DNA from 2 places in the Duganella sp. FT27W genome. Region 2 is predicted to be linked to the other one. Evidence: predicted binding sites of a transcription regulator. Region 2 holds the regulator's gene; the other holds the start of a gene.
What was found. The regulator FNR, encoded in region 2, switches genes on or off when oxygen is low (the NO sensors DNR and NnrR bind a similar motif). The targets are predictions, from matches to a motif close to TTGATNNNNATCAA.
Positions count from the first base shown of each region.

Region 1: F8197_RS12470 (agglutinin biogenesis protein MshI) is a predicted target of FNR. The motif match lies at 4,159-4,172, and genes of this name have one in related genera.

Region 1 covers NZ_WHIV01000003.1:141,356-156,960, forward strand. Annotated here, with positions in the region: gene mshL (pilus (MSHA type) biogenesis protein MshL) at 1-1,125, opposite strand, end outside; gene F8197_RS28580 (hypothetical protein) at 1,133-1,642, opposite strand; gene F8197_RS12460 (type II secretion system protein M) at 1,639-2,511, opposite strand; gene F8197_RS12465 (MSHA biogenesis protein MshI) at 2,508-3,191, opposite strand; gene F8197_RS12470 (agglutinin biogenesis protein MshI) at 3,188-4,132, opposite strand; gene F8197_RS12475 (agglutinin biogenesis protein MshP) at 4,272-4,754, opposite strand; gene F8197_RS12480 (type II secretion system protein) at 4,751-5,731, opposite strand; gene F8197_RS12485 (type II secretion system protein) at 5,731-6,372, opposite strand; gene F8197_RS12490 (Tfp pilus assembly protein FimT/FimU) at 6,362-6,982, opposite strand; gene F8197_RS29280 (type II secretion system protein) at 7,010-7,540, opposite strand; gene F8197_RS12500 (type II secretion system protein) at 7,592-8,113, opposite strand; gene F8197_RS12505 (type II secretion system F family protein) at 8,124-9,353, opposite strand; gene F8197_RS12510 (GspE/PulE family protein) at 9,355-11,058, opposite strand; gene F8197_RS12515 (ABC transporter ATP-binding protein) at 11,235-11,951, shown strand; gene F8197_RS12520 (ExeA family protein) at 11,951-12,898, shown strand; gene mshL (pilus (MSHA type) biogenesis protein MshL) at 12,963-14,813, shown strand; gene F8197_RS12530 (lipopolysaccharide assembly protein LapB) at 14,810-15,605, shown strand, end outside.
Region 2 covers NZ_WHIV01000004.1:820,766-836,370, reverse strand. Annotated here, with positions in the region: gene F8197_RS20770 (AraC family transcriptional regulator) at 1-857, opposite strand, end outside; gene ccoN (cytochrome-c oxidase, cbb3-type subunit I) at 1,041-2,465, shown strand; gene ccoO (cytochrome-c oxidase, cbb3-type subunit II) at 2,479-3,093, shown strand; gene F8197_RS20755 (CcoQ/FixQ family Cbb3-type cytochrome c oxidase assembly chaperone) at 3,095-3,259, shown strand; gene ccoP (cytochrome-c oxidase, cbb3-type subunit III) at 3,252-4,226, shown strand; gene ccoG (cytochrome c oxidase accessory protein CcoG) at 4,223-5,617, shown strand; gene F8197_RS20740 (FixH family protein) at 5,627-6,169, shown strand; gene fnr (fumarate/nitrate reduction transcriptional regulator Fnr) at 6,219-6,977, opposite strand; gene F8197_RS20730 (putative peptide maturation dehydrogenase) at 7,183-8,379, shown strand; gene F8197_RS20725 (NHLP-related RiPP peptide) at 8,395-8,667, opposite strand; gene F8197_RS20720 (hybrid sensor histidine kinase/response regulator) at 8,746-13,719, opposite strand; gene F8197_RS20715 (response regulator) at 13,942-15,605, shown strand, end outside.

The sequences.
Region 1 (15,605 bases), on a different contig from region 2:
CAGGCCGAACAGCGAGCCCATGGCGTCACCGGCGGCACCGAGTGCCGCGCCCGGCGTGGCCACGATGCTGCCGTTGTTGAGCGTGACGCCGGCGCCGTTGGCGTTCAGCGGCGCCATGGCGGTGCCCGGCTGCACCAGGCCGCCCGACACCAGGTGGTTGCTGCCTTTGAGGCGGCCGAATGCCGACCAGTTGATGCCGCTCTGGAAGTTGCTGTTCAATTCCACTTCGAGGATCTTCGCCTCCAGGATCACCTGGCGGTCCACCGATATCTGGGTGGCGCGCAGGTATTCATCGACGTTGCGCAACGCATCGGGCATGGCGCGGATCACGATCACGCCCGATTGCGGGCTGATGGTGACGCTGCGGCCGTCGGTGCCGCTATCGACGATGGCGTCGAGCGCGGTTTTCAGTTCCACCCAGAAGTCGCTGGCCGACGTGGTCTGCACGCTGGCCGCATCGCGCTGCGATTGAGAACGGCTGCCGCCGCTGTTGTCGCCGTTATTGCCGTTGTTGTTACCGTTATTGCCGGAATTGTCGTTGCTGTTATTGCCATTGCCGCTGTTGTTGTTGCCACTGCTGCTGGTGCCGGCATTGGCCACCGACGTCGACGACACGCGCAAGCTCGACACGCCCTTGCGGGTAGCGGTCAGGTAGTTGACCTTGAACATCTTGGTCTGCATGGTGAGCGGACGGATGTAGATGCGGGTGCCGTCGATCTTGTAATCGTAGCCGTACAGTTCGCGGATCGCCTCCAGCGCTTCGAACAGGGTCACGTCCTTGAGATTGGCCGTGATATTGCCGGTCACCTCGGGGTTGATCAGCATGTTGTAGCGGGTGCCGGCCACGATGGAATTGTAGAACTGCTGGACCGGCACATTGTTGAACGAGACATTGAACCGCTCTTCCAGCACCGCGCGGGCCTTGGGCAACTGCTCGGTCAATTGCGCCACCGGCGGCAGCAGGGCGCTGGCCACGGCATCGGCCTGGCTGGCGGCCGGCGGCTTGGCGTTGAGCGCGCTATCGACCTCCGCGCCGATCTGGTTGTAGGTGTCGCGCTTGGGCGCCGTTTGGCAGCCGCTCAAAATCAGCGTAGTCAGGACGGCGATGGACAGGTGCTTTTGCATAATCGGTTCAATTCTCTGGTGCGGTATTGGAGGCGCGTTGACGCCGGATCGTGCCGCTGGCGGCGCTGGCATCGGGATACAGTTTCAGGACCTGGCGTACGCGTCCATGTTGCAGCACGACCTGGTCCTTGCCTACCTGGACCAGGGTTGCGCCATTGATCTTGTCGCCCACGCGCAACGCCTGGCCGTCGATCACGGCCACCTGGCGGCCATGGTTGCCATTCAGCACAGACTGCAATTGCGGGCCGCTGCGCACTGGCGCCGCCTGCGCGCCGGCGACCAGTTGTGCCTCGGGCGGTGGCCGGGTGGGGTCGGCCAGTTGCGCCCGGGCCGGCCCGCCTGCGCAAGCCAGCGCCAGCAAGAACGCTGGCACAAGCGCCGATAAAAGGGCCCTGACGCGCGCTGGTACAAGCACAGGCACCAACGCCGGCAACCACGCCTGTGCCTGTGCCTGTGCCTGCGCCTGCGCCTGCGCCAATCGTGGGGCGGCAGCCATGCGAACGGTGGCCCCGCTCATAGTTTCATCCATTTCTCATCCAGGCTCAAGGTGTAGAGCGTGAGGGTCAGGCGCGCTTCGGGATACTGCTGGGCGTCAAGCCTCGCACCGCCCCAGAACAGTTGCACCGGCAACGCTTCCAGCGCCTGCATATAGTTGATCATCTCCAGATAACTACCCTGCACCACGATTTCCACGCCGTGCCGGTACAGCAGTTCGGGCGCCTTGACCTCGGCGCCGGCAACACTGCCGGGGCCCGGTTGCGCTACTGGCAGTGGCGCGGCTGCCGGTGCGCTGGTCGGCGCAGTTGTTGGCGCAGCAGTCAACGCACCTGCTGGCGTGGCAGGAGGCGGCGTCTTTTGCAAGGCCGCCTGTTGCAGGGCCGGTTCCAGCGCGGCCGCCGGGTCCGGGGCCTGGAATTCGGCAGGCGCGGCAGGCGCGGCCAGCCCGGCTGCTTCGTTCATGCCGGTGACCGGCAAGGTCCGCAGCGACACCAGTTTCAACTTGCCTCCTTGCAGCAGGTGTTCAAGCAGCGGCGCGATTTTCTCCGGTGCCACCAGGCCTTTTTGCACGGCCACCAGCTTGGCGCCGATGCTGTCGATCTCGGCGCGGGCCTGCTGCAACTGCGCGCGCGCCTCGGCATCGGGATCGAGCACGAAACCCTGGGCACGGGCGGCAATTTCCGTGTTGATGCCGCTGACCTGGTTTTGCTGCTGCTGGATTTGCGCCAGCAGCGCGGTCTGCCTGGTCAGCAGCGGTTCCACCGCCATGGTGTACAGCAGGAACAGGATCAGGCCGGTCGCGGCAACGAACACCAGCGCCCGCTCGCGCAAGGTCATCGCGTCGAGCTTGGCACTGACCTTGTTCCAGGTATTTTTCAATTGCTTCATTTGGCCTGCACTCCCGTCGATTGCAGGCTGAACTGCACGTACGGCGCCGCCGTGATGCCGGTGGCCGGTTGCGCAGTCACCGGTTGTACTGCCGCGCTGGACGTTGGCGATATCACAGGCGCGGCTGCCACGTCGGGCCGGCCGATATCGAGGCTGGCAAAGGTTTTACCCTGCATCACCGGCTCGGTTTTCAGGCGGCCGATGTATTGCGGGATCAGGGTCGGTTGCATGGCGCGGCCCTGCAAGCCGATCCCGGTGCCGGCGCCGGTGATGGTGACGCCGGTCAGCCACAAGCCGGTGACGTTCTGGCGCGCGAAGGCGCGGAAGTAAGCGGCATAGCCGGCGCTGTTGCCCAGTGTGCCCTGCTTGATGAACTCTTCCACCCGGCGCAGCGCCGCCAGTTCGGTCTGGGCCTGGACCACGCCGGTGGCCAGCGCAGCACTTTTCTGGCGCGGCGCGAACTGCCGGTTGGCATCCTGCAAGCGCCGCTCGCGCTCGGCCAGCAAGGTCTTGCCGCTGGCTGCGCGCTGCTCCAGTTGCTCGACATTATGACTGGCGTACCAGGTCATCAGCAGCGTGCCGAGCACGATGGCGCCCAGCGCCTCGGCCATCGGCACTGCCGTAAAAATCTTCTTCTGCTTGAGGAAGATCGGGTTGAACAGGTTGATCTGCTGGCTCACAGCACCACCTCCTCGTGCCGCAGGGCCGCGCCCAGGGTCAGGAAGAAGCGCTGCTGCTGTTCCACTTCGCGCAAGGCTGGCACCTGGCTCAGGTCGAACACGTCCTCCAGGCCCATGGCCTCGACCGGCGTGTACAGGTTGGCGGCCAGGTATTCGTGCAGTCCGGGCGCGCCGGTGGGTGCGAGCAGCAGTTTTTTGACGTTCACATAATTGAACTGGCGGTCAAAGTGGTCGAGCGAGCGCTGCAGTTCCAGGGTGATCTTGTCGAAGCAAATTTGCTGTTTGTCGGTATCGGGTTCCAGCAGCTGGGCGATGGTGACGTCGATGCGGCGCGACAGGTACAGCTCGCCCTTGAAGGTAATCGTCAGCAAGCCGCCGTCGCCGTCGAACGAGAGCATGGCCAGGCCACGGCCATCGACTTCCAGCAGCGCCGAGATATTGCGCTGCGCCAGGTCGGGGATGTCGATCACCGTCAGCGCCAGCTGGGCTTCGGCAAACAGCGCCTGGCGCGCCTGGATCACCGCGTTGCGCGCGGCCACCGCGAACATCGAATGGCCGCGCGACATGCCGTTGGGATCGACCGGGATATCGAGCACGTCGATGGTGGCGTCATCGACATGAAAGTCGAGCATGTCCTTCAGGCGCCAGCGCACGGCGGTTTTCAGTTCGTCCTGCGGCACGTTGGGCGCCTCCACCGTCAGCAGCTGGTATTCGCCGCCGCCGAGCATGGTGCCGAGCTGGTAGTTGGCCAGCTTGAGGTCTTTCGCGGCGCGTTCGAGCGACGCTGGCGCGCGGCTGTCAGCGGCAGGATGGAAAGCGGACAGTTCCACCACGGCCTTGCCGTCGCGCACACGCTGGATGCGGGCAGCGCAAAGTCCGTCGCGCAAAAAGGAGACGGTAATCCAGCCTTCCTTCTTTTTAGTTCTTGTGAAAAATCCCATGCGCGTGCTTCTCTGTGGTTATGTCATTGATTATATTCAACTTACGGCAGATCTTTACAATATTTGACATTCATGCCGTAAAAATACACATTTTTCCGTGCAGCTTGTTTCTTTCACGCTGCGCCGCGATCCCGAGTCCCTACAATTGCGCCCTCACCACGCGCTGGATATAGTCGGGACTGTTCGTCGGCGCGGGGCAAACGGCGCCAGGCGCGCCGTTGCACGCGGTCGAAGTAATCGTGATGCGGCCGGCGGTCGGGTCGGCCCCGCCACCTGCCGCGCCAAAGCCGGGCGACGGTCCTTCGCAGCGCACGGTGACGGTAAAACCAGACAGCGTGGTATTGACCGGCAGCGCGAAGGTGCTGATTTGCGCGCAGTTGAAGTTGCGGTCTTGCAGCTGCCTGAACAGCGCCCACTCCATGCCTGCCCGCGCGGCCTGGTAGGCGCGCGCGCCCAGCTCGTCCTGGGTGCGCGTGACTTGCTGCGTACCGGTCAGCGACACCACCGCGACGGCCAGGCCGGCCAGCACCACCAGCAGGAAGATCGCGGTCACAATTGCCACGCCGGATGCCTTGCGTGGCATCGGCCGGTGGGCAAGTCGTTTCATGGAGTGCATGGTCATGGCGTATTGTCCACGTGGATTTGATGAATCAAGGTCACCGTTTCCAGGCCGCCGTCCGGCCTGGTACGGCCCAGCGTGAGGGTCAGGCCTACCAGCGCCGATTGCCGATGGGCGTTGCTTTCGATGGTGACATCGCACGCCACGACATTGTTGGCCAGCAGCGCGCCGGCAGCGGCGGTTGGCGCCGATGGCGTCGTGCTGAACGTGGCCGCGACTGAACGCGTCAGCGTGCCGGTGCCGCTGGCGTTGCCGGCGCAGCGGAAAATCACCGGCTTGCCCACCACCTGAAAGCGCTGGTCCGGCGACATATTGGCCAGGCGCGGCGTGGCCGCGTTGGCCGGCACCGCAAACGGATTGGCCACTGTGGACACCGTGCTGCCGGCGGGCAGATCGGCCGCCGCCAGGCTGCTGAAGGTGATGTTCTGGATCGTCTGCGCGCCTGCCGTCACTGTCGGCAGGCCGGTGATGCGCGCCAGGTTGGTCCCGGCATAAGCATCGCCATCCTGGAAGCCCGCGCCCAGGTTGTAAATTGCCAGGTAATCCTGGCGCGCTGGCGGCAGCTGGATCGGCTGCACGCTGCCCACCACGCTGAAAGTATTGGCGGCGAGGCTGGTAAAGCTGAGCGGCGTGCCGTTGACCGTGCTGTCTTCCACTGACAGGTAGCGGCCGCCGCCGAAGGTGGGGATGAATTCCAGGTATAGTACGCCGCCGTTCTGATCGCTGGGCGGCGTCAGGCGGGCGCTGTTGGGCAGGGAGGCGCGGATTTCGCGCGCCATGCGGCGCAGGGCCAGGTCGGCGACGTCGGTCATCTCGGCGCGGCCGGCGCTGTCGAGGTAACTGGTAACCGGGCGCCGGATGAACAGTACCAGGGTGCCGGCGATGATGGCGGTGAGCACGATCGCCACGATCATTTCCACCAGCGTGAAACCGCGCTGGGGGCGTTTGAAAACCATGTTGGGCATGAGGTTCGGCGTCATCACGGCACCAGGTTCGGCGCGTAGCGCGTGCGGTAGCCGTCGAGGCGCACGAAGTCGTTGGCGCCGGTACCGTAGGTGGTGACGATGGTGATCTGCAGCGCGTTCAGTGCGCCGGCGCCGGACGCGACGGTCGCACCGGCAGGCCCCAGCGCACCTACGTAGTTGAGCGTGACGGTGGAGCGGATGGGCGCCAGCGAAGCCCTGCCCATGGTGTTGCCGCTGCTGTCCACGCCGAGCGGACGGCCGTTGATATCGATGTCCACACCATCGACATTGGCAAAGGTGGACTGAGGAGTGCCGGCCACCGTTGCATATTCCGCGACATTGCCGTACGGGCGCGTGGCGCCGCCCGCGCGCGCGCCGATTTGCACCGGGAAGGCGCAGGCGGCCTGGTTGGCAACGGTGTCGGCGTTCGGATCGGCGGGGGTGCAAAAGCTGAAACGCGCCAGTTGGACTTCTTCCATCAGGGCTTCGGCGATCATCAGCGCCTGCTTGCGGCGCAACGGTTCGGCACTCTGGCTGTTGCTGAGGTTGATCACGCCGATGATGCCGGCCGCCGCCACCCCCATGATCATCATGAAGACGATCAGTTCGATGATGGTGACGCCGCGTGCACGCCTGGAAACCCGCCTAGAAAACATAACCGGTTTCCGCCTCGATATTGAGCGTGGCGCGCTGGTTGCCGCTGTCGACGTTGAGCGTCAGCCTGGCAAAGCTGGAGGTGCCGCCAACGGTGTCGTTGCGGTTGAACGGCCGTCCGGCCGAATCGAAAAAGAAAAATCCGCTGTCAGCCATTTCATTGCGCGCAGCCGTGCTGGCAATGGCCACCGATGTCGGACGGCCGAGGCAGGCCCAGTTGGCGATGTAAAGATTGTTGGGAGCGATGCAGAAAGCGCGCGTGGCGGTGGTGCCATTGTTGGCGCCACCCGGCGCCTGGGCCAGGGCGTCGGCCGTATTGCAGACCGGACCCACAGCGGAGGTCCCATCAACGACAGGATCGACGCAGACGGCGAAGCCGTTGGGCGTGGAACGCACGAAAACAGGGCGGTTTTGCGCGATGGCGAGCTTCTGGGCGTAGCGTATCAAGGCTTTGGCCTGATCCGCATACGCCCTGGCTTCGAAGACCTCGCGGTCGAAGAACCGGCTTCCGGCCACCGCGCCCAGGATGCCGATCAGGACCATCACCATGATCAGCTCGACCATGGTGAAGCCGGCGCGGTCAGGGCGCGTGCCTTCGTGATGCCGGGACATCGACTACCCTCACCTGCCGGCTGGCGATTAGCGGCAGTTGGCTGCGGTTGGTGCTAACGACACAGTTGGCGGCGTGTTGGCAGCAATCGATTGGGTGTACGACACGAAGCAGTTGACGGCGGTAGCAGTGCCGGCGATGCCACGCGGCACCACTGCGAAGCCATTGGCTGGAATTACCGGAGTCGTTGCGGTTGCAGCGGTAACAGCAGCGCCTCCGAGAAGAAGCGTGTAGTCATTGGCATTCAGACCAGCTGCATCAAACAAGGTCTGGCCAGCGAGCGGATAACCGTTGGCGTCCATCTGTACGGTAATATTCTCGAACGTAACGTTGGCTGGGTTGACCAGCCAGGCACCGCGCGCCGTAGCGGCAGTAGACGCCAGCGAACCGCGTACCGCATTCAGCGACGCCACGCGGGCATCACCGCTCAGGTTCGTAAACCGTGGCAATGCCACCGCAGCCAGAATACCGAGGATCACGATCACCACAATCAGTTCAATCAGGGTAAAACCCGATTGGGCGCCACGGGCGCGGGTGACAGACATCGCTTGCTTGTTCATTAAACTTCTCCAAATCGGACATTGAATGAGGAAAGGCGACGCCCTCTGTCGTCAGGCTTTCACTTGCTCGATGTCGATACCGACCACCGGGCCGGCGCCAGTTCCCACAGCGCCAGAGGTGTTGAGCAAGTGCAATAATTTTACCTTGAATTTCAGGCGCATAGTCTTTGGACCGGAAAAAGTTTCTGAATTATTTAACAAATACACGACGCTTTTGTCGCTGCGGTCGAAACACCAGTTACCGGCGCCAATCTGCTCGTCCGAGGGGGAATAGTATTCTCCTGCATAATTGACAGGCTTGCTCTTTAACCAATTGAATGGATTTTCTTCGGCCAACATCGTTAAATCTAAACTACCACCCGGCAACTTAGCTTGCTCGACGCGAATTTGCAGCGTGGATCTCAAGTTGGCAACAGTTGTTTGCAAAGAAACACGCTCGGCCTGCACCTGGTAATACGCCATGCGGTCGAGCAGCACCGCCGCCAGCACGCCCACGACCATCACCGCCACCGCGAATTCCAGCAGCGTGTAACCGCGTTGTTTTGGCGTCACAAATATTGTCATCGGGTTCATGGTGGCGCGCCTAGTGCGGCAGCGCCGCCTTGCCCAGGTCCCAGATCGGCAGAAAAATACCGAGCGCCAGGATCAGCACCATGATGCCGAGGAACACGATCATGATCGGCTCGATCTGCGCCGACAGGGTCTTGAGCTCGTAATCGACTTCGCGCTCGTACATTTGCGCCACCTCGTCCATCAGGTCGTCGATGGCGCCGCTCTCCTCGCCCACGGCGATCATTTGCAGCACTACCGGGGTGAACACGGCGGCAGCGGCTGCCGTGCGCAAAATGCTGTCGCCGCGCTCCACGCCGTCGCGCATCTGCTCCACGCGCGCCGACAGGTAGGCGTTCTCGACCGTCTGCGACACCACGGTCAGCGCCTGGACGATGGGCACGCCGCTGCGCGAGGACAGCGCGAAGCTGCGGGCAAAGCGTGCCAGCGTGGCCTTGAGGATGATCTTGCCGGCCACGGGAATGGTCAGCTTGAACTTGTCCCAGCGATAACGCCCGCCAGTCGTGCGCACCCAGCTGCGGAAACCGAAGATGCTGACCGCCGCAATCGCCGCCAGCAGCGGCCAGTAGCGCACGGTGAAATTGGAGAAGCCGATCAAAATGCGCGTCATCAACGGCAACTCGGCGTGCATGCTGGCAAACACGCCCGCGAACGCCGGAATCACGAACATATTGACCACCACCATGGCAGCGATCATCGCAAGCACCACGAAACTCGGATAGCGCAGCGCGGTTTTCACCCGGTCGCGCATGTCGCGGTCGAATTCCAGGTGGTCGAACAGGCGCAGGAACACTTCTTCCAGGCGACCGGTCATCTCGCCCACCCGCACCATCGACAGGTAAAACGGCGTAAACACATCCGGGTGGCGGCGCATGGCGGCCGACAGTTCGCGGCCGGAATCGAGCGACTCGCGCAAATCCTTGATCACCTTGCCGAACGATTTGCTGACCGCCGACTCCTGCAAACCGGCCAGGCCGCGCATGATCGGTACGCCGGACTTGAGCAGCGTATACAGCTGGCGGCTGAACAGTTGCACGTCCATCGACGTCACCTTCTTTTCCAGCAGCTTGGCCCACCAGCCTTCGCCATCGTCGGTCACGCGCTTCTGGGTGACAGTGATCTCGATCGGCGTCACACCCGTGTTGAACAGCTGGTCGGCCACGGCGCCGCTGTCGGCCGCTTCCAGCACACCTTGCATCAGTTCGCCGCGCGCGTTGCGGGCCTTGTAGGCGAAATACGGCACGTCATTCCTCGATCTGGTTGCTGATGCGCATCGCTTCCGCGATGGTGGTGCGGCCCTGCACCACCAGTTGCACGGCGTGGCGGCGCAGGGTTTCGCCAGCCATTTGCTGCTTCGCCACTTTCAGGAAGTGCGACGGATTCGGATCGTTGGCGGCATCGACCACGGCGCGCGTCATTTCCAGCAATTCATAGACGCCGGTACGGCCGCGGTAGCCCATGCCGTTGCAATGCGAACAGCCCTTGCCGTGGAAGTAGCGCGCCATGTCCACCTTGTCATTCAGTTCCAGGCTCAGCCATTCGCGCTCGGACGGCGTCGGTTCGTACGGGGTGGTGCAGCTTTCGCAAATGGTGCGCACCAGGCGCTGGGCCAGCACCGCCTGCAGCGAACTGCCCACCATGTAGCGCGGCACGCCCATGTCCATCAGGCGCAGCGGCGTGCTGACGGCGTCGTTGGTGTGCAAGGTGGACAGCACCAGGTGACCGGTCATGGCGGCGCGCAGGCCGATTTGCGCGGTTTCCTGGTCGCGCATCTCGCCCACCAGCACAATGTCGGGATCCTGCCGCAGCGCCGAGCGCAGCACGCGGGCAAAGTCGAGCTCGATCTTTTCGTTGACCTGCACCTGGTTGATGCCGGAAAGCCGGTATTCGACCGGGTCTTCCACCGTGATCAGCTTTTTCTCGACCGAATTCAGTTCGGCCAGCGCGCAATACAGCGTGGTGGTCTTGCCGCTACCGGTGGGCCCGGTCACCAGCACCAGGCCGTTGGGACGCTGGACGATGGCGCGGAATTTTTCCACCAGCGCGCGCGGCATGCCGATGGCGTCGAGCCGCAACTGGGTGCCGCCCTGGTTCAGCAAACGCATCACCACCGATTCGCCGTACTGGGTGGGCATGGTCGAAATACGCACGTCGATGCGCTGGTTGCGCACGCGTACGGCAAAGCGGCCGTCCTGCGGCAGGCGCTTTTCCGAAATATCGAGCTCCGACATCAGCTTCAGGCGCAACGCCAGCGACGGCGCGATCTTGATATCGGTTTCGGTCTGCAGGTGCAGCACGCCGTCGATACGGAAGCGGATTTGCAGCCGCCCCTCTTGCGGCTCGATGTGGATGTCGGAGGCGCGCACCTGGGCGGCATCGTCGAACACCGACTGCAGCAGCTTGACGATCGGTGCTTCCTCCAGGTTGGGGTTGGCGGCCAGCGCGCCGAAGTCCACCGAGACATCGCCCAGATCCTGTTCGAGCTCGCGCGCCAGGTCGGAGATGTCCTCGGTGCGGCGGTAGATGCGGTCGATTACGCCCAGCACCTCGGTCTCGTTGACCACTGCCAGCTCGATCGGTTGCTTGACGATGCGGGCGATCTCGTCGTACGCGAACAGGTCGGTCGGATCGGAGATGCCGACCAGCAGCGTTCCCTGGCGGTCTTCGAGCACCAGCGCGCGGAAGCGGCGCGCCTGGGTCTCGGGCAAGCGGCGCACGATCTCGGGATTGACGTTGAAGAATTTCAGGTTCAGGTAAGGAATGCTGAGCTGGCGCGCCAGCGCATTGGAGATCTGTTCCTCGGTCACGTAGCCGTTCTCGATGAACACCCGGCCCAGCTTGCGGCCACTGCGCTTTTGCTCGGTCAGCGCCAGGCCCAGTTGCTCTTCCGACAGCAGCTTTTGCTGTACCAGGATTTCCCCCAGCCTGACTTTTTCCGGCCTTGCCATACCTGCTCCTTGTTAGATTCGGGCGGGCATCAAAAAATACCCTAAGACAACTTGCCAGACATTCTAGACGAGAATGTGACATTTGCGATGAAGAAAGACGAAACGATGTCGCATTCCGCGCACGGATACGCTACAGTGTTACCTTGTTTCCCACCGGCTATTTTCCCCCCGCATCGATGACTGAAACCGCCCTGTGCTTCCAGCAAGTTGTCAAACGCTATGGCCAGGCCGGCGTGCTGCAAGGAGTCGATCTGGCGGTGCACGCGGGCGAATGTTTCGGCCTGGTGGGCGTGAATGGCGCCGGCAAGACCAGCCTGATCAAGTGCCTGCTCGATTTCTGCGCGCTCGACGGTGGCGAGATCGCCATTTTCGGCCAGCCGCACGACCGTCCGGCCAGCCGCGCGCCGCTGGGCTTCCTGCCCGAGCGCCTGACGCCACCTTACTACCTGACCGGCGCCGACTTCATCAAGTACCTGCTGACCTTGCAGGGGTTGAAGGTCGATGCAACGGCAGTGGCCGCCATGCTGGCCGCACTCGACCTCGACCCGGCCGCGCTGAAAAAAACCGTGCGCCATTATTCGAAAGGCATGACCCAGAAGCTGGGCCTGGCCGCCTGCCTGCTGTCCAATAAACGCCTGTACGTGCTGGACGAGCCGATGAGCGGCCTCGATCCGAAAGCGCGCGCGCTGTTGAAACAGCAATTGCGCGCGTTACAGCAGCGCGGCAGCACGGTGTTTTTCACGTCGCACGCGCTGGCCGACGTCGATGAACTGTGCGACCGCATGGCCATCCTGCACGACGGCGCGATCCGGTTTACCGGCACGCCGGCCGAGTGCCGCGCGCACCATGGCGCCGAGACCCTGGAGCAAGCCTTTCTGGCCAGCATCGCATGATGGCGACCACGGCAATGTACCAGGAACACTTCGGGCTGCGCGAAACGCCGTTCGGCATCACGCCCAACCCGGCGTTTTTTTACTCGGGCAATATGCGCGGCGACATCCTCGAGGCGCTGCTGTACGCGGTGTGCCACGGCGAAGGCATCGTCAAGGTGACCGGCGAAGTCGGCACCGGCAAGACCATGCTGTGCCGCATGCTGGAAAGCCGCCTGCCCGACCATATCGAGGTGATCTACCTGGTCAACCCGAATGTGAGCGCGGTGGAAGTGCAGTATGCGATTGCGGCCGAGCTGGGCCTGGCCACGCGCGGCTACCGGGTCGATGAAATCCAGCGCGCCGTGCAGACGCACCTGATCGGCCTGCATGGCCAGGGCCGCAACGTGGTGCTGCTGGTGGAAGAGGCGCAGGCCATGCCGCTGGATACGCTGGAAGCGATCCGCCTGTTGACCAACCTGGAGACGGCCAGCAGCAAGCTGCTGCAAATCGTGCTGTTCGGCCAGCCCGAGCTGGACCGCCACCTGGACTTGCCGTCGATGCGGCAACTGAAGGAACGCATCACCCACAGCTTCGAGGTGCCGGCCCTGGCGCAGTCGCTGGTGGCGGAGTTCCTGGCGTTCCGGCTGACAGCGGCCGGCCATGACGGCGCTCCCGTGTTCAGCAGCGATGCAGTGCGGCTGATCGGCGACGCCTCGGAAGGCATCGTCCGGCGCATCAATATTTTGGCGGACAAGGCGCTGCTGGCGGCGTTTGCCGACGATGCGGCGACGGTGGAAGCACGGCATGCCCGGCTGGCGATTGCCGAGTCGCCGTTCCGGTCGTACCGGTCTGCGCGCCGGGCACGGTTTGCAGGCTTGCAACCACGCACTGTTGTAATGGCGTGTTTGCTGAGCCTGCTATTTGTTGCAATCTGTTGGAGCGTCCTTGCGACGGCTTCCGAATTGTAAGATCATGATCGTTAAAATTGCAAATTTACAATATCCTGCAGTGTCACCGGGCCGGAAAGACTCAATGAAAAAACTAGCCTGTTCGCTTGTACCGATGCTCTTGTTGGGATGCGCCACGCGCGCGTTGCCGCCCTCGTCCACCCATATTTCGGAAGCGCCGCGCGCCGCCGGGGCGATTCCCGAACCGGTGCGCCAAAGCGCCATGCTGCCGCCCCCGAAGCCGACGGCCAAGGTGGAAACCTATAGCGTGACCGTGCACAAGGTGCCGGTGCAGTCGCTGCTGTTCGCGCTGGCACGCGACGCCGGCCTCAACGTCGATGTTCATCCTGGCGTGGAAGGCAGCGTCACCCTGAACGCGCTCGACCAGACCCTGCCGCAGTTGCTGTCGCGCATACAGCGCCAGGTGGACATGCGCTACGAGATCAATGGCACCACCTTGACCGTATTGCCGGACACGCCAGAGTGGCGCAACTACAAGGTGGACTACGTCAACATCGCGCGCAGCACTAACAGCAGCGTGAATATCGCTACCCAGATTTCCACCACCGGCGGTGGCGGCAGCGCGTCCAACCCGGTGGGCGCGACTACCGGTACCGGCCAGGGTGGCGGCACGGGCGGCGGTTCGTTTGGCGGCAGCAGTTCGACGAACAATCCGAGCAATAACTCGACCACCGTGGTCAACAACCGCTCGGACAACAATTTCTGGTACAGCCTGGAAAAAAATATCCGCGACATGCTGCGCCCGACCACCATCAACGACAAGCTGGTCGATCCGCTGGCGGCGCCCGCGCCCAGCCAGGCCAACCAGCAGCAAGGCGCCCAGGGCAGCAATAGCCAGCAGAACCAGCAAAGTGCGCCGTCGCCGTTCGATGGCGGCGCCTTCGGCGGCAATCGCAACGCCACCACCAACTCGGTCGTGGTCAATGCCGAGGGCGGCCTGATCGCCGTGCGCGCCACCAATCGCCAGCACGAGAAAATCCGCGAGTTCCTCGAGATCGTGCTGGGCGCAGCCAAGCGGCAAGTGCTGATCGAAGCCACCGTGCTCGAAGTAAAACTGAGCAATAACTACCAGCAGGGCATCAACTGGGCGACCGTCTCTGGCGGCGGCGTGCGGTTTTCGCAGCAGGCCATCGGCCAGACCGGTTTGCCCAGCGGCGTCAATCCGGGCACCAGTCCCGGCGCCTTCCTGCTCACCTACACGGCAGCTGGCAAGCTGGGCAATCTGACCACGGCAATCCAGCTGCTGGAATCGTTCGGCAAGGTAAAAGTGCTGTCGAGCCCGAAAATCAGCGTGATGAACAACCAGACCGCGCTGCTCAAGGTGGTCGATAACAATGTGTTCTTTTCGATCAAGGTGACGCCGGCCGTGCTGGGCACCAATGGCAACCCGATTTCGCAGGCGGTGTACGAGTCCAAGCTCGAAACCGTGCCGGTCGGCTTCGTCATGAGCGTGACGCCGCAAATTGCCGACAACGATGAAGTCACCATCAACGTCCGTCCCACCATTACCCGCATCGTCGGTTACGTCAACGACCCCAACCCGGCGCTGGCCGATGCCAAGGTGATCAGCCGGGTGCCGGTGATCCAGGCGCGCGAACTGGAATCGCTGATGAAGGTGCCGAGCGGCCAGATCGCCGTGATGGGCGGCCTGATGCAGGACAGCGTGGACAACCTCAAGGATGGTATCCCGCTGCTCTCGAGCGTGCCGATCCTGGGCGACCTGTTCTCGTACCGCAATGAAACCAGCACCAAGACCGAGCTGGTGATCTTCATGCGGCCGGTGGTGATCAAGGACGCCAGCGTCAACGGCGACTACAAGAATTACCGCGACCTGCTGCCGGGCGAGCCCGACACCGAACCATACCCGGTACCGTCCACCTACCCTGTCCCTACCGCCAAGGCCAACGGATCATGAGCTTGTTAATGCAAGCGCTCAAGAAAGCCGAGCGCGCCAAACAGAATGCCGCCGGCGACACCGAGGTGGACCGGCCGTCGCGCGAGTTCGACGATATCCTGGCGTTGACGCCGGAACCTGCGCCCGCGCCTGATGGCGGCGGTGCTCGTGCCGGTGCTGGCCATGCTGCTGGTGCTGGCACCGGTTCCGGTGTCGGCGGTGCTGTTGTCGGTTCCGGTGTCGGCGGTAAAGGAGCCAGCCGTGTTGGTGCTGGCGGTGCCGGTACTGCGGCCGCCGCCTCAACAGCGGCGACTGCCGCAACGACTGGGGCGGCAGCGGCCAAGCGAGAGCTGAGCCTGGACTTCGAGCCGGCCTTCAGCCTGGAGCCGTCCTCACCAACCGTGGCTGCTGCCGCCAGTTCAACCGCACGCCCGATGCCGGACCCGGTGCCGCCAAACGCACCGCAACAGGAATCCGGGCTGTCGTTCGACTTTGCGCCAGATCCGGCCGCACCGCGCGCGCGCGGGACATCGGCAGCAGCCGACGCCAGCGCCGGCGCAAGCGGCAACCACGCACCATTCTCATCTGACACCACGGGCACCGGTTCGGGTGGCACGCACGCTTCGCTCTCCGCTGGCACTGCCGGTGCTGGTGCAAACGGCACTCGCGCGCCACTCTCCGCCGCCAACGCAGGCGGTGGGGCCAGCGGCAGCCCCGTTTCATTTGGATCCGACGCCGCAGGATTAGATGGCGCAGGTCTGTTGGCTGCCGACACCTCGTTCGGTTCGGGCGCCGACCGTGGTTCCGGCTACG
Region 2 (15,605 bases):
CGCAGCAGTTCCATCGGCGACACACCATGGTGGCGCTGGCACAGCTGATTGAGACTGCGCACGCTCATGCCCGCTGCCAGCGCCAGGTCGGCCAGCGCGACCGGCGCGCACAGCTTGCTGCGCATGTAGCGCTCGAGCGCATCGAGCCGCTTGCCGGCGCTGCCGTCGGTCAAGCCCTGGCCCGCTGCCGCCGCCTGCGCATCGGCAGCCACCTTCGGCGCGCCCTGCCCCTGCTGCGCCAGCAGGAACAGCGCCACGTTGCGCTCGTAGTGATCGATCCACGCCGTGTGGCCGGATTCGGTGGCAGGCAGCGCCAGGATGCTGAGCAGCGAGTGCAACATCATTTCCCAGTGCTGTCCCAGGGCCGGCGCCAGCAGCAGGCCCGGCGCCAGGGCGGGCAGCGCGCCCGGTGCACCGGCGCCGCGCGTGGCCTGTCCCTGCATCTCGCGCAGCAGCGCGTGCGGCAGCTTGACGATCAGCTGCTCGGAACCTTCGCCCCACACCATGCGGATGTGCCTTTTCGGTGCAATGATCGCGGTGCGTCCCTGCGGCACGGCCACCCGGTGACCATCGCAGTCGAACTCGGTACAGCCCTTGAGCGACGTATGCACCAGCGCGAAATCCTCGAACGGACGCGGCGTCACTTCCACCTCGGCGCCATAGCGCAGCGCCATCATCTGCAAGCGGTTGATACGCGCCTGGTAGAGGGCGGTATTGACGGTGCCGCGCCGCCATTGCAGGTCGTGGTCGGCCAGCGCGCTTGCCACATGCTGGTGCGTGGCCACCTTCTCATCGGAGTGAAATACGCAGCCTTGGTACAGTTTGGACAAGTTCAGCGATTCGACGAGCGTGTGCATGGTGCATCCAGTGATCGGCAATAGGGGACGCCAATTGTTTGCAATATTCATGCCCAGCGCTGTGTGACACGCTGGCCACTGTACTTAATTCATCCGGGCAATTTTGATTCACATCAAGGATTTTTGAGTTTCAGACGCTTACCCTTCGGGCTATCAACTTGACATTACCCGGGGAGAGCTTGTGTGGAGCTAGCATCGAATTACAACTACAAGGTCGTGAAGCAATTCGCGATCGCCACCGTGATCTGGGGCATCGTCGGCATGCTGGTGGGGGTGATCATCGCCGCCCAACTGGCCTGGCCCGCGCTGAACCTCGACATTCCATGGCTGACCTACGGCCGCCTGCGGCCGCTGCATACCAACGCGGTGATTTTCGCGTTCGGCATCTGCGGCCTGTTCGCCACGTCGTACTACGTGGTGCAGCGCACCTGCCAGGTACGGCTGTTTTCCGATAAATTGGCGGCCTTCACCTTCTGGGGCTGGCAGGCCGTGATCCTGCTGGCAGTGGTCACGCTGCCGATGGGTTATACGCGCGGCAAGGAATACGCCGAACTGGAATGGCCGATCACGATCCTGATCGCGCTGGTGTGGATCGCCTACGCGGTCGTGTTCTTCGGCACGCTGGTCACACGCAAGGTTAAGCACATCTACGTCGCCAACTGGTTCTTCGGCGCCTACATCCTGGCCGTGACCATCCTGCACGTGGTGCAGGGCGCCAGCATGCCGGCCAGCCTGACCAAGTCCTATTCCGCCTACACCGGCGTGCAGGACGCCATGATCCAGTGGTGGTACGGCCATAACGCGGTGGGCTTCATCCTCACCGCCGGCTACCTGGGCATGGTGTATTACTTCATCCCCAAGCAGGCCGAGCGCCCCGTGTACTCGTACCGGCTGTCGATCGTCCACTTCTGGGCGCTGATCTTCACGTACATGTGGGCCGGCCCCCACCACCTGCACTACACGGCGCTGCCCGACTGGACCCAGTCGGTGGGCATGGTGTTCTCACTGGTGCTGCTGGCGCCGTCGTGGGGCGGCATGATCAACGGCATGATGACGTTATCGGGCGCCTGGCACAAGCTGCGCACCGACCCGATCCTGAAATTCATGATCGTCTCGCTGTCGTTCTACGGCATCGCCACCTTCGAAGGTCCGATGATGTCGATCAAGACCATCAACGCCCTCTCCCACTACACCGACTGGACCGTGGCCCACGTGCACGGCGGCGCTCTCGGCTGGGTCGGCTTCATCACCATGGGCTCGATCTATTACCTGATTCCGCGCCTGGTAGGCGAACAGAAAATGTACAGCGTCAAGCTGATCGACCTGCACTTCTGGGTGGCCACCATCGGCGTGGTGCTGTACATCGCCGCGATGTGGATTGCCGGCGTGATGCAGGGCCTGATGTGGCGCGCGGTCAACCCCGACGGCACCCTCACCTACACCTTTGTCGAAAGCGTGAAAGCGACATATCCGTACTACGCGGTACGGGTGCTGGGCGGCTTCATGTACTTCAGCGGCATGTGCGTGATGGGCTACAACACCTGGATGACCCTGCGCCGCCGCGCCACCGTCATCGCCCCCATCCCTGCCCTGGCTGCGGCCCATTGAACCCGGAGTGCCCATGAAATTCTCACATGAATGGATCGAAAAAAACCCGTGGCTGCTGATCGCCCTGGTCACCCTGGTGATCAGCGTTGGCGGCGCCGTGGAAATCGTGCCGCTGTTCTTCCAGAAATCCACCACCGAGCCGGTGGCAGGCCTGAAACCCTACAGCCCGCTGCGGCTGACGGGCCGCGACATCTACGTGCGCGAAGGCTGCTACAACTGCCATTCGCAGATGGTGCGCCCGCTGCGTGCCGAAACCGAGCGCTACGGCCATTATTCGGTCGCTGGCGAGTTCGTCTATGACCGGCCGTTCCAGTGGGGCTCCAAGCGCACCGGGCCCGACCTGGCGCGCGTGGGTGGCCGCTACAGCGACGAATGGCACCGCACCCACCTGGCCAACCCGCGCGACGTGGTGCCGGAATCGAATATGCCCAACTACCCGTGGCTGGCCAAGACCAAACTGGTGCCGCAGGACGTGGTGCCGAAGCTGCGCGCGCTGCAGCGCCTGGGCGACCCGTACACCGATGCCGAGATCGCCGCCGCGCCGGAAGAACTGAAGGACAAGACCGAGGAAGACGCCCTGATCGCCTATCTGCAAGGCCTGGGCACATTAATCAAAACAAGGAACTGACATGGCTATCGAGAACCTGTTTGACCAGGCCAGCAGCGTGATGACGGTGGTGTCGTTTGTCACGTTCATCGGCATCGTGTGGTGGGCCTACATCCACCACAAGGAAACCGATTTTACTCAGGCCGCACAAGCCCCGTTTGCCGACGAGGAGTTTGACCATGGCTGACTTTACCAGCGGCTTCTGGGACTACTATATCGCCGCCATCACCCTGCTCGGCATCATCGGTTGCGGCATCCTGCTGTGGGCGCAGTCAAAAGCGCGGGTGGGCAAGCGCAGCGACATCAATGTCGATACCACCGGCCATATCTGGGACCAGGATTTGACCGAGCTGAACACGCCGATGCCGCGCTGGTGGATGTGGCTGTTCTACATCACCATCGTCTTCGCGCTGGTGTACCTGGTGCTGTACCCGGGCCTGGGCAGTTATGCAGGCAAACTGGGCTGGAGCTCCACCGGCAACTACCAGACCGAACTGAAACAGGCCGAGGCAGAATATGGTCCGCTGTTCGCCCAGTACCAGCAGCAGGATTTAAAAACGGTGGCGGCCGATCCGAAGGCGCGCGCCATCGGCGAGCGCCTGTTCCTCACCTATTGCGCCCAGTGCCACGGGTCCGACGCGCGCGGCAACAAGGGTTTTCCGAATTTGACCGACAAGGACTGGCTGCTCGGCGGCACGCCCGAGATCATCAAGCAGACCATCCTGCACGGGCGTACCGGCGTGATGCCGCCGATGGGCGCGGCCGTGGGCAGCGAAAAGGATATCGAGAACGTCGCCCATTACGTGCTGAGCCTGTCCGGCTCGACGTCCGATCCGATCAAGGCGGTGTTCGGCAAAGCAAAATTCGGCGCCTGCATGGCCTGCCACGGCGCCGACGCCAAGGGCAACCAGGCACTCGGTGCACCGAACCTGACCGACAAGGTCTGGCTGTTCGGCGGCAGCGCCGACACCATCATGGAAACCATCCGCAACGGCCGCGCTGCCACCATGCCGGCGTTTGGCGACTTCCTCGGCGACGCCAAGGTGCACGTGCTGGCTGCCTACATCTGGAGCTTGTCCAATGATGTGACGCAGCCGGCGCCAGCGCCAGCAGCCAAGCCGGAACCGGAACCGGAACCGGGACCAGCAAAATGAGTGCGCCCGAGACACAAGTCATCAAGATGTATGCGGCGCGCGAGGAAATCTACCCGCGCGAAACCTCGGGCCGCTACGCCCGCCTGCGCTGGCTGTTCGTGTGGCTGACGCAGCTGGCGTTTTACGGCACCCCGTGGCTGCTCTGGAACGACCGCCAGGCCTTGCTGTTCGACCTGACCACGCGCAAGTTCTACATTTTCGGCATGGTCTTGTGGCCTCAGGATTTCATTTACCTGGCGGTGCTCCTGATCATCAGCGCGTATTTGCTGTTCCTGGCCACCGCCGTGGCCGGGCGCGTGTGGTGCGGCTTCACCTGCCCGCAAACTGTTTATACCGAAATCTTCCTGTGGATAGAACGCCGCATCGAAGGCAAGCGCAGCGCGCGCATGCTGCTCGACCGCCAGCCCTGGTCCGCCGGCAAGCTCGGAAAAAAAACCGCCAAGCACCTGGCCTGGGGCGCAGTGGCGCTGTGGACCGGCTTTACCTTTGTTGGCTACTTCACGCCGATCCGCGAGCTGATGGTCGAGGTGCAGACCTTCGACTTCGGTCCCTGGGAATGGTTCTGGGTGCTGTTCTACGCCTTTGCCACCTATGGCAATGCCGGCTGGATGCGCGAGCAGGTGTGCAAGTACATGTGCCCGTACGCCCGCTTCCAGAGCTCGATGTTCGACCGCGACACCCTGATCATCACCTACGATGCCAGGCGCGGCGAACCGCGTGGTCCACTGGTGCCACGCCGCAAGCAGGCAGCCAGTACCGGCGGCGCCTGCATCGACTGCTCGATGTGCGTGCAGGTGTGCCCCACCGGCATCGACATCCGCAACGGCCTGCAATACGAGTGCATCGGCTGCGCCGCGTGCGTCGATGCCTGCAACGGCGTGATGGACAAGATCGATGCGCCGCGCGGCCTGATCCGCTACGCCACCGAACGCGCGCTCGACGAACACCTGACACCCACCGAAATCCGCCGCCGCACCTGGCGTCCCCGGGTGCGCATCTACACCGCCGTGCTGTGCCTGATCGTGGCCGGCGCCGGCGCCGCCCTGTACCTGCGCGTGCCACTGAAAATGGACGTGATCCGCGACCGTGGCGCCATGGGCCGCGAAGTGGAAGACGGCATGATCGAAAACGTCTATCGGCTGCAGATCATGAACACCACCGAGCGCGCCCACACGTACAGGATCACCGTCGCCGGCATCGACACGCTGGCCCTGGTCACGCCCGCTACCGTGCGGCTGGACGCGACCGAAACGCGCGGCGTACCGATCCGCCTGCGCACCGCGCACGGCGCCGCACACAAGGGCTCGAACAAGATCGAAGTGGCGCTGACATCGGTGGACGATCCGGCGCTGCATGTGAAAGAAACTGCGGTCTTCATTGTGCCGCGCTAGGAGATCACCATGCACCATTTACACAGCACGGTCACGCCGTGGTACAAGCAGCGCTGGCCGTGGTTCCTGATGCTGGGCCCGGCCATCGTGGTGGCCGGCAGCGTGTTTACCGCCTGGCTGGCGTTTTCAACGCCCGACCCGGTGGTGGTCGGCGATTACTACAAGCAGGGCAAGGCCATCAACCAGGACCTGAGCCGCGACCGCGTGGCCAGCGCCATGGGCCTGTCGATGACGATCGGGTACGACGCCAATCGCGGCGCGCTGACGGGCCAGGTGCAGCGCGCCAGCGGCGACGGCATCACCGAGCGCCTGCGGCTGCGTCTCGCGCACGCGACCTTGCCCGACAAGGATATCGAAGCGACCGTGCTACCCGATGCGGCGGGCCGCTTCGAACTGCCACTGGCCATGCTCGAACGCAGCCGCTGGGTGGTGCTGGTGGAAGGCGAAAAACGCGACTGGCGCCTGGCCGGCGCGTGGACGTGGCCGAAGGAGCGCGGGGTAACCTTGGTGGCGGATGTGGCGCCTGTGCAGCAGCAGGCGCCGGCGCAATAGCCGCACAATAGGCGCCGGGGCACAGGCATGCCTCTGGCGCGCTATCAGTTCAACCGCAAGTCTGGGTACCGGCCGTAATCGCCTTGAGCGTTTGCGGCTGCAGCAGTTCGATTTCGCGGTTGCTTACCCGGACCAGTCCTTCTTTCTTGAACTTCGACAGCAGGCGGCTGATGCTTTCGATGGTCAGGCCCAGGTAGTTGCCGATCTCCTCGCGCGACATGCGCAGCTGGAACGCGTTGGGCGAGTAGCCGCGTGCTTCGTAGCGCGACGACAGGTTGACCAGGAAGGCGGCGAAGCGCTGGGTGGCCTGCATATTGCCGAGCAAGAGCATCACGCTTTGCTCGCGCGTGATTTCCTGGCTCATCATGCGGTGGAAGTGGCGCAGCAGGGTCGGCATTTCGGCCAGCAGTTGCTGCAGGGTGGCGAACGGAATTTCGCACACTTCGCTGTCTTCCAGCGCCACCGCCGTGCAATGGTGCAGGTCGGTGCTGATGGCGTCCATACCGAGCAGTTCGCCGGCCATCTGGAAGCCGGTGATCTGCTCCGCGCCTTCGCGGTTGACCTGGTAAGTTTTGAAGTGGCCGAGGCGGATAGCGTACAGGTTCTGGAACGAATCGCCAATGCGGAACAAGGTATTGCCGCGCGCGACCTTGCGGCGGCGGCCGATGATCTGGTCGAGCCGGTCCATGTCTTCGTTACCCAGTCCCATGGGCAAACACAGCTGGTGCATGCTGCACGTGGCGCAGCTGGCTTTGAGGATGTCGATTGTGGCGCCGGGCAGCACCAGCGATGGCAGGTCTTTGATCATGTCCGCTAGTGTAGACCATGATGCGCCAGGATGGTGCGATGCCGCACTGCCACCATCGGGTATTCCGACGTGCATTTCACTTGCATTGTGCAAGCAAATGGCCGGTGAAAATTCCGCCCGTCGCCACTTTCCCGCTGGCGAAGGATGCGCTAGACTGGCCCTCGTTATTGCCGATTTCTCAACTAGAGCAGGAGAGATAAAGACCATGAATCTACGCCGCTGCGCCGTGCTGTACCTCGAACCCCGCGAAGAACTGGACATCGACTGGACCGCCTTGTTTGCCGGCACCAGCACCCTGGCGGCCAGCACCCGCTGGCTGGCGCTGGCGCCGCACCTGGACCGCGAGATCGAAGTCGATGCGGCCGACCTGGCGGCACTGGCCGCAGTTGGTTCATCGGTATGGACCGCGCGCGCTGAGGTCGTCGAACGCCATGGCGCGGCAGTCGTGGACCGGCTGCTTGCGCACGGCCTGCTGCTGGCCGAGGACCAGGGCCAGCAGCAAGAGCAGGCCAATGCGCAGGACGCCCTGCGCGAACGCGACGACACCTTGCGCACGCTGCACTGGCGGCCGCTGGCGGCGCTGGCGCACACGTTCTCGCGCTGGCACGACGTACGCAGCGACACCGGCATGGAGGCGCCCAGTTTCGAGGAACTGCTCGAACGCCACGGCAATCCGCCACCGCCGGTGCAGCAGGTGGCCAGCATCGGCGCGGCGGTGCCGCTGCCAGCGCCCGCCGGTTTCCTCGACGAGGTACTGCTGCGCCGTTACACGGGCCGCAACTACGACACCAGCGCCAGCCTGCCGCTGGCGGTGGCGGCGCGCCTGCTGCAACGCACGTTCGGCGCCCAGGAACTGCGCCACATCGGCCCGCATGCCAACGTCCTGAAAAAGACCAGCCCGTCGGGCGGCGGCCTGCATCCGGTCGAAGCGTTCGTGCTGGTGCAACGGGTGGACGGCCTGGCGCCGGGCTTGTACCACTACCATCCGCTCGACAACACGCTGGTGCCGCTGCGCGCGACCACGCAGGACGAAGCGGCGGCGCTGGCGCTGCAAATGGTGGCAGACCAGTACTGGCTGGCCGGCGCGGCGATACAGGTGGTGATGGTGGGACGGGTGGAGCGCTCGTTCTGGAAATACCGCAACCACCAGAAGGCGTACCGCGCAATATCGCTCGATGCCGGCCACCTGTCGCAGACGTTTTATCTGCTGGCCTCGGAAGCGGGCTTGCCGGCGTTTATCACCGCCGCCATCAACGACATCGATATCGAAACCATGCTGGGGCTGGACCATCTGCGCCACGCAGTGATTGCCGTGTGCGGTTGCGGCGTGGCCGCGACAGGCGCGCGCGAGATGGTGGAACTGCGCTACGGTGAAACCGGCCTCGGCCCGGTGGCAGAGTAGCCGGTCAAGAGTTGATCAGGAGGCCAGGCGCGACACCGATACGCCGGACAACATGAAGAGCACCATGCCGTTCTCGCCGATCTGCTTGCTTGCCAGGGCGGCATGGTCGGCGGCGGCCGCATCCTTGGACGGCAGGCGGCGCGCGGCCGGTACCTTGGCCGGATCGAGCTTGATGCCAAGCGTGTCCAGGGCGCGTACCGGGTCGTTCTGCATGCGGTCGCGGAAGCCATCGTCGGTGGCCAGTTTGGCGAGCATGGTGTTGAGCTGATCGAAATTCTGTTTAAGCATTGTGTACTCCCTCAAGGTGGATAAAAACAATGTGCTGCCCGACCATCCTACGCCGAACTTAGCGGATTCACAACGTGTTTAACGGTCGCCAGGGTCCGCTGCGCGGGCCGCATCGAGCACTGTCGCCAATGCCGTGTCGAATGCCGCCAGCGCAGACACGGCCTGGTCCGGTGCGCTGCGCAATTGCAGCTCGAGGATGCCGCTGCAGCGGTGCAGCTGGCCCATCGACAGGTTGCCGGCTGCCCCCTTGACCTTGTGGACCAGCAGCGCGGCCTGCTCGGTATTGCCGGTGCCGATGGCAGCGGCCAGTTGCGCCGGCGTGCCAGCGAATTCCTCCACGAATTTCTCCAACAGTACCGTGAGCAGGCGGCGGTTGCCGCCCAGCCGCGCCAGCGCGGCGCTGGTGTCGATGCCAGCGTCGATGCCGGACTCGCTGGCCAGGCCGGCCGCGCTGCCCCCGCCGTCCGCGACGCCGGCTTGCGCCTCTGGCACCGGTCCCGGTCCCGGTTCCGGTGCCGGCAGCGCCGGCGCGGCGCGGCCGATGATCCAGCCGGCCAGCACCTCGAACAGCCGTTCCGGTTCGATCGGCTTGGTGATGTAGTCGTTCATGCCCATGGCCAGGCTGTTTTCGCGGAAGCCCGGCACCGCGTGCGCGGTCATCGCGATCACCGGCAATTGCGCGGTCGAATGGCGTGCGCGAATCAGCGCGGTCGCTTCGTAACCGTCCATCTCCGGCATCTGGATATCCATCAGCACCGCGTCGTAGCGGCAGGCTTCGACCATGCGCACCGCCTCCATGCCGGTGGCGGCCAGGTCCACCTGCAGGCCGCCGCCGAGCAGCACCTCGCGCGCGACCTGCTGGTTGATCTGGTTATCGTCCACCACCAGCACGCGGGCGCCGGCCAGGCGCTGCGCCGCCGCCGACAGCATGCGCGGCGACAAAGGCGCCACGGCGGGTTCGTCGGCGGCCAGGCCCAGCGCCTGCGCGATGGTCAGCAGCATGCGCGTGCGGTTGACGGGCTTGGCCAGGCAGTGGCGGATGCCGAGCTGGCCGGCCGCGCGCATGGCCGCCTCGCGCCCGTACTCGGTGGCCATGATCACGATCGCGGGCGCACCCGGCGCGGCCGCCTGGCGCAGGCGCCGCACCGTGTCGACGCCGTGGGCGCCCGGCATGTCCCAGTCCAGCACCACCACGTCCACCGGCTCCGGCGCCAAATAGGCATCCACCGCCGCCGCCGCCGCGTCGGCTGACCCGGCGGTGGTCACCGGCAGGCCGGCGTCGCCCAGCTGCTGGGCGAACATGGTGCGCACCACCGCGCTGTCGTCCACCACCAGCACCCGCGTGCCGGCCAGCAGCGCCAGCAAACCGGGCGCATCGTCGTGCCGCGCTGGCAGGCTGGGCAGGGCGACGCTGAAGTGGAAGCGGCTGCCTTGCCCCGGCGTGCTGTCGACGCCGATCACGCCGCCCATGGCGCGCACCAGCTGCTGCGAGATCGCCAGGCCCAGCCCGGTGCCGCCGTACAGGCGCGTGGTGCTGCTGTCGGCCTGGCTGAAGGCGTGGAACAGGCGCTGCTGCTGCTCGGCGCTGATGCCCACGCCGCTGTCGCTGACGGCGAACCGCAGGCGGTCCCCGTCCGGCCCGGTCTCCCGCCTTACCTGCAGCACGATCTCGCCGCGCGCGGTGAACTTGAGGGCATTGCCCACCAGGTTGATCAATACTTGGCCCAGGCGCAACGGATCGCCGGCCAGGCGCGCCGGCACGTCCGGGTCGGCCCAGGCCACCAGCTCCAGGCCTTTTTCCGCCGCGCGCCACGAAAACAGGTCCATCACCTGGTCGAGCACGTCCGCCAGATCGAAGGGCACGCTTTCCAGCGCCAGCTTGCCCGACTCGATCTTGGAAAAATCGAGCACGTCGTCGATGATGCCCAGCAGGTTCTTGCCGGCGCGGTCGATCTTGTGGAAATAATCGCGCGGCTTCGATGGCAGGTCGAGGTGCGCACCGAGCCCGGCAAAGCCGAGGATGGCGTTCATCGGCGTACGGATCTCGTGGCTGATGTTGGCCAGGAAGTCGCTCTTGGCGCGGGTGGACGCTTCGGCATCGGCGCGCGCCTGCTGGATGGCGCGGATCGCATCGGCTTTCTGGAAGGCCGAGATGAACGGCTCCTTGAGCGCCTTGAACATGTCCAGGTCAGCCCCGGCAAAGGCCTGCTGCTGCTCGAACACCAGGTAGCCTTGCACTGCCTCGCCGTTGCAGATGCGTACCGCCAGCACCGTGCCGGCGCCGCTCAGGTACATCTCCGGCATGACCAGCTCGGCGCCTGCGACCAGCAGCGCGTGGGTCTGGTCCAGTGTCATGGCCGCGCAGGGCGGGACCACGCTGGTCTGCCAGCTGGCGTGTACCTTCAATTGCCCGGTGCCCGGCTCGCGGATCAGCGCGCAGGCGCCGCTGACGGCGCCAATCGCGCTCGATTCGAGCAGGATCGCCTGCAGCAGCGCATCAAAATCGAGCTGGTCGTTGATTGACTTGACGATGGCGTGTACGCGCGCCAGGTGGCGGGTGCGGGCATACACCTCCTGCTGCAACTGCAGCTTGGCGTGCTCGAGCTGGCGGATACGCCAGCGGTACAGGCCCCAGCCCAGCAGCAGGATGCCGAGCGCCGCGCCGGAGCGCGCCCACCAGGTCTGGTACCAGGCCGGCAGGAAGCGCAGCGCCATGGTCAGCTCGTGCGGGCTCCAGGCGCCGTCGCGATTGCTGCCGCGCATGTGCAGGCGGTAAGTGCCGGGCGCCACGTTGGCATAGGTGGCGATGCGGTGGCTGGCATCGGCCTCCACCCAGTCCTTGTCGTAGCCCTCGAGGCGAAACGCGTAGCGGTTGCGGGCGCTGGCGGAATAGTCGAGCGAGGCGATTTCGATATTGACATTGCGGGTGCCAGACGGGATTTCCAGGCCGGGACCTTCTGCCGCCAGCAAGGGCGCCGGCGCCACCTGGCGTGTATCGAGCTGGACATTGCTGACCACCAGTTGCGGCTGGTAGTTCCAGCGCTGCACCGGCGTCTGCCGAACCACCACGTAGCCACCGGAGGTGCCGAACACCGGCTCGCCCTGGGCGGTGCTGGCACCGGCGCCGCCGAAATAGGACTGGAACACCAGGCCGTCGGCACGACCGAACAACTCCACGCGCAAGGTCTCGGTGTCGATCACGGCGATGCCGTTGCCGCCCGACGCCCACATGCGGCCGCTGGCGTCGAGGCGCAGCGAACTGGCGATCTTGCCGAACGGGCCGGCGCCGACGGCGGGCCGCAGAAAGCGCGGCTTGCCGCCGGCGGTCTGACCGTCGAGGATGGCGATGCCGCCGCTGTTGGTGGCCACCCACAACCGGCCGCGCCGATCGAAGGCCAGCGCGTTGATCAGGCCCTGTGGCAAGCCGTCGCTGCGATCCGGTTCCGCCAGGATCTGCTCGGCGCGGCCGGTGGCCGGATCGAAGCGGTTCAGGCCGTTGCGGGTGCCTACCCACAGCATGCCGTCCGGCGCTTCCAGCACGGTGGTGACGCGGCTATCGGTAAGGGCGCCGGCGGTGGCCGGGCCCTGGCGGTAGGCCTGGACCGTGGCGGCGCGCGGATCGTAGCGCAGCAAACCACTTGGCGTGCCCAGCCATAAATCGCCGCCGCGCCGCACGATGCTGCCGATGCGCGGCAACGGCTCGTGGTGCGGCAACGGCACCCGCCGCACCCGGCTGCCCTGGCCGCTGGTGTGGTACAGCCCGGCGAGGGTGCCGATCCACGCCTCGTTCGGTTCGGCTTCGGTCATGGCCAGAATCAGGCTGCCGGGCAGGGCAGTGTCCGGCAGCAGCGGGTCGGGCCGCAGGCCGGCGCGGCGGGTGGCGTCCGGCGCGATCAGGTCGATGCCCTGGTCGGCCAGCGCCACCCACAAGCGCCCGCCCTGGTCGGTCATGAAGGCGGAGGCCGAAATCTCCGGCAAGCCGACGCCGTCGAAGATGGTGCTGAAGGTACGGTTGCGCGGATCGTGGGTGTCCACGCCGCGCTCGTTGGCGACCCACACCAGGCCGCTGCGGTCGCGCCACAGCGCCGCCACCCGATTGCTGGCCAGGCTGACCGCCACCGCCGGCCGGTGCGTGATGCGGCGATGGATGCCGGTGGCATCGAATTCGATCACACCGTCGCCATAGGTGCCGGCCCACCACTGGCCGGGCACGGTTTCGGTCAGCGACAGTACCATCGCCTGGCGCCGGCCCTGGTCCGCCAGCGCCAGCAGGCGCGCACCGGCGGTGGCCGCATCGGCGCCGGCAAAACCCACGCCGCTGCGCAGGGTGCCGAACACCACGCCGCCTTGCGGATTCTGGCTCAGCGACAGCACCGCGTCACCCACGCCGGCGATGTCCGCGATCCGGCCGCTGGCCGCGTCGCGCCGCGCCAGGCCGGCGTCCGAGCCGATCCACAACACGCCGTCGCGGTCGAGCAGCAGGGCGCGGACCTGGTTGGCGCGCTGACCACCGGGCGCCGCGTCCGGGCGCCGGTGGTGGCGCACCTGGCCGGCGGCGTCCACGTAATCGAGGCCGGCGGCCGTGCCCACCCACAGGCCGCCGTCCTTGTCGCTGGCGATCGCATACACAGTCGGGCTGGACAGTGCGCCCGCCGCCACCCGCACGAAACGCTCGCTCAGCTTGTCATACCGGGCCAGGCCGTCGATGCTGGTCCCCACCCACAGCCGGCCTTGTCCGTCCACGTGCAGGGTCTGGATGAAGTCGCCGGGCAGCGAATGCGGATCGTTGGCGTCGAAATAGAAGTTGCGCATCTGGTAGCCATCCCAGCGGCCGAGCCCTGCCTGGGAGCCGAGCCAGATGAAGCCGTCGCCGTCCTGGGCCATGCTCATCACGACCGGGCTGGGGAAATTGCGCTCGGCCGGCGCCAGATGCTCGAACACGACCGGCGCCAGCGCATGCCAGCGATCGGTATCGGGGGCCGCGCGCAGCGGCGCAGAAGCCAGTCCGGCTAACAGGACGGCGGTCGCAAGGGTAAGGACGGTCGGGTTCACCACAAATCAGGGCCAGAGTACTGTGAGTTTCCCCGACGCCAACGTGCACAGGGTAATGCATCGTAAAGCAAAGCCCGCACTTGCGCCATTGCAAGTACGGATTGCAAGTCACACGCGATTCAATTGTGTGTCCATCGCAATCCTGTTGCCATTCTTGAACTTTGATAGGAAAATTCCTGTTACTCCTGGTTTTCTCCCTCGCAGCCCTCGCACAAGGACGACATGAAACCACTTGGGATCAAGGCGAAAGTTGCACTGGCAACCAGCATCACCTCGATCCTGATGATCGCCCTGGTGACCGTGGTTCAGATGCAACGAGTCAAGCACGATTTCGCCCGGGTGCTGTTTACCCAGCAAACTGCACTGGTGGCCCGCACTGCCGAGGAACTCGACGACAAGCTGACCGCGCTGCTCGAGATCGTTGCCTTTTCCGCCCGCAAGCAGCCGCTCGAGCTCGGCACCTCGGCCGAACGCCTGCGCGCCTACTACCAGGACCGCGCCATCCTGTCGCTGTTCGACGAGCTCGTGGTGTATGGCGCCGACGGCAAGGCCGTGGCCGACTTGCCGGTGGTGCCGGGCCGGGTGGGCATGGACGTGTCCGACCGCGCCTACTTCAAGCAGGTGATGTACACGCGCAAGCCGATGATCACCGAGCCGGTGCTGGGCAAATACCAGCGCGAACCGATCGTGCAGGTGATCGCGCCCGTGCTCGACGCGCGCGGCGAGGTGGTGTGCATCCTGTCCGGCGTGCTGCGGCTGTACAAGAACAACTTCCTCGGCCACCTGCGCCACGCCACCGTGGGCGCCAGCGGCTATTATTTTGCCCTCACGCGCGGTCCCAAGCCGGTGTACGTGCTGCACCCGGACCCCAACCGCCTGCTGCAGCCGCGCGGCGGCCAGCTCAACGGCGCCACCACGCTGGCGCTGGCCGACGGCTTCGAGGGCACGGTGGACAGCGTCGATACCGAGGGCCGCGAAGTGCTCAACAGCTACAAGACGCTGAAGTCGGTGGACTGGGTGCTGGGCACGTCGCTGCCGGCCGCCGAAGCCTACGAGGCGTTCGACGGCGTACTCGCGCGCCTGCTGCTGTGGGGCGGTCTGGCCTCGCTGCTGACGGCGCTGCTGGTGGGCGGCCTGGCCGCGCGCCTGCTGGCGCCGCTGGTCAAGCTGCGCAACGCCATCGGCGCGCTGCGCGGCTCCACCACCGAATTCGTGCCGCTGCCGGTCCATGCCGACGACGAGGTGGGCCAGCTGACCACCGCGTTCAACCACCTGATGCGCGAGCGGCAAGCCGCCGATACCCGCCTGCAAAGCGTGCTCGAGTACGCGCCCAACGCCATCCTGGTGGTGGGCATGGATGGCCGCATCGAAACCGCCAACCGCGAGTGCGAACGCTGCTTCGGCTACCCGCGCGACCAGTTGCTGGGCCGCGCGATCGAGATGCTGGTGCCGGCGCCCCTGCGCGATCGCCACACCAGCCACCGCGAACATTTTTTTGCCGAGCGCCTCAGCGCCGAGCCGGTGCGCATGGGGCGCGGCGCCGTGCTGCACGGCCTGCGCCAGGACGGCACCGAGTTCCCGATCGAGATCAACCTGAGTGCGGTGCGCACCGACCAGGGCACCAAGGTACTGGCGGTGATCGCGGACGTGACCGAGGCGCACCGCTTGCGGGTGGAAGCGGCTGCGCGCACCGAGGAACTCGAGCGCGAGCGCGACCGCGCCGAAGCCGCCAACCGGGCCAAGAGCGAATTCGTCGCCAACATGAGCCACGAGATCCGCACCCCGATGAACGCGGTGCTGGGCATGGTCTATTTGCTTGGCAACACCCAGCTGACGCCGCAGCAGCGCAAGTACCTGAACATGGTGCGGGTGTCGGGCCAGTCGCT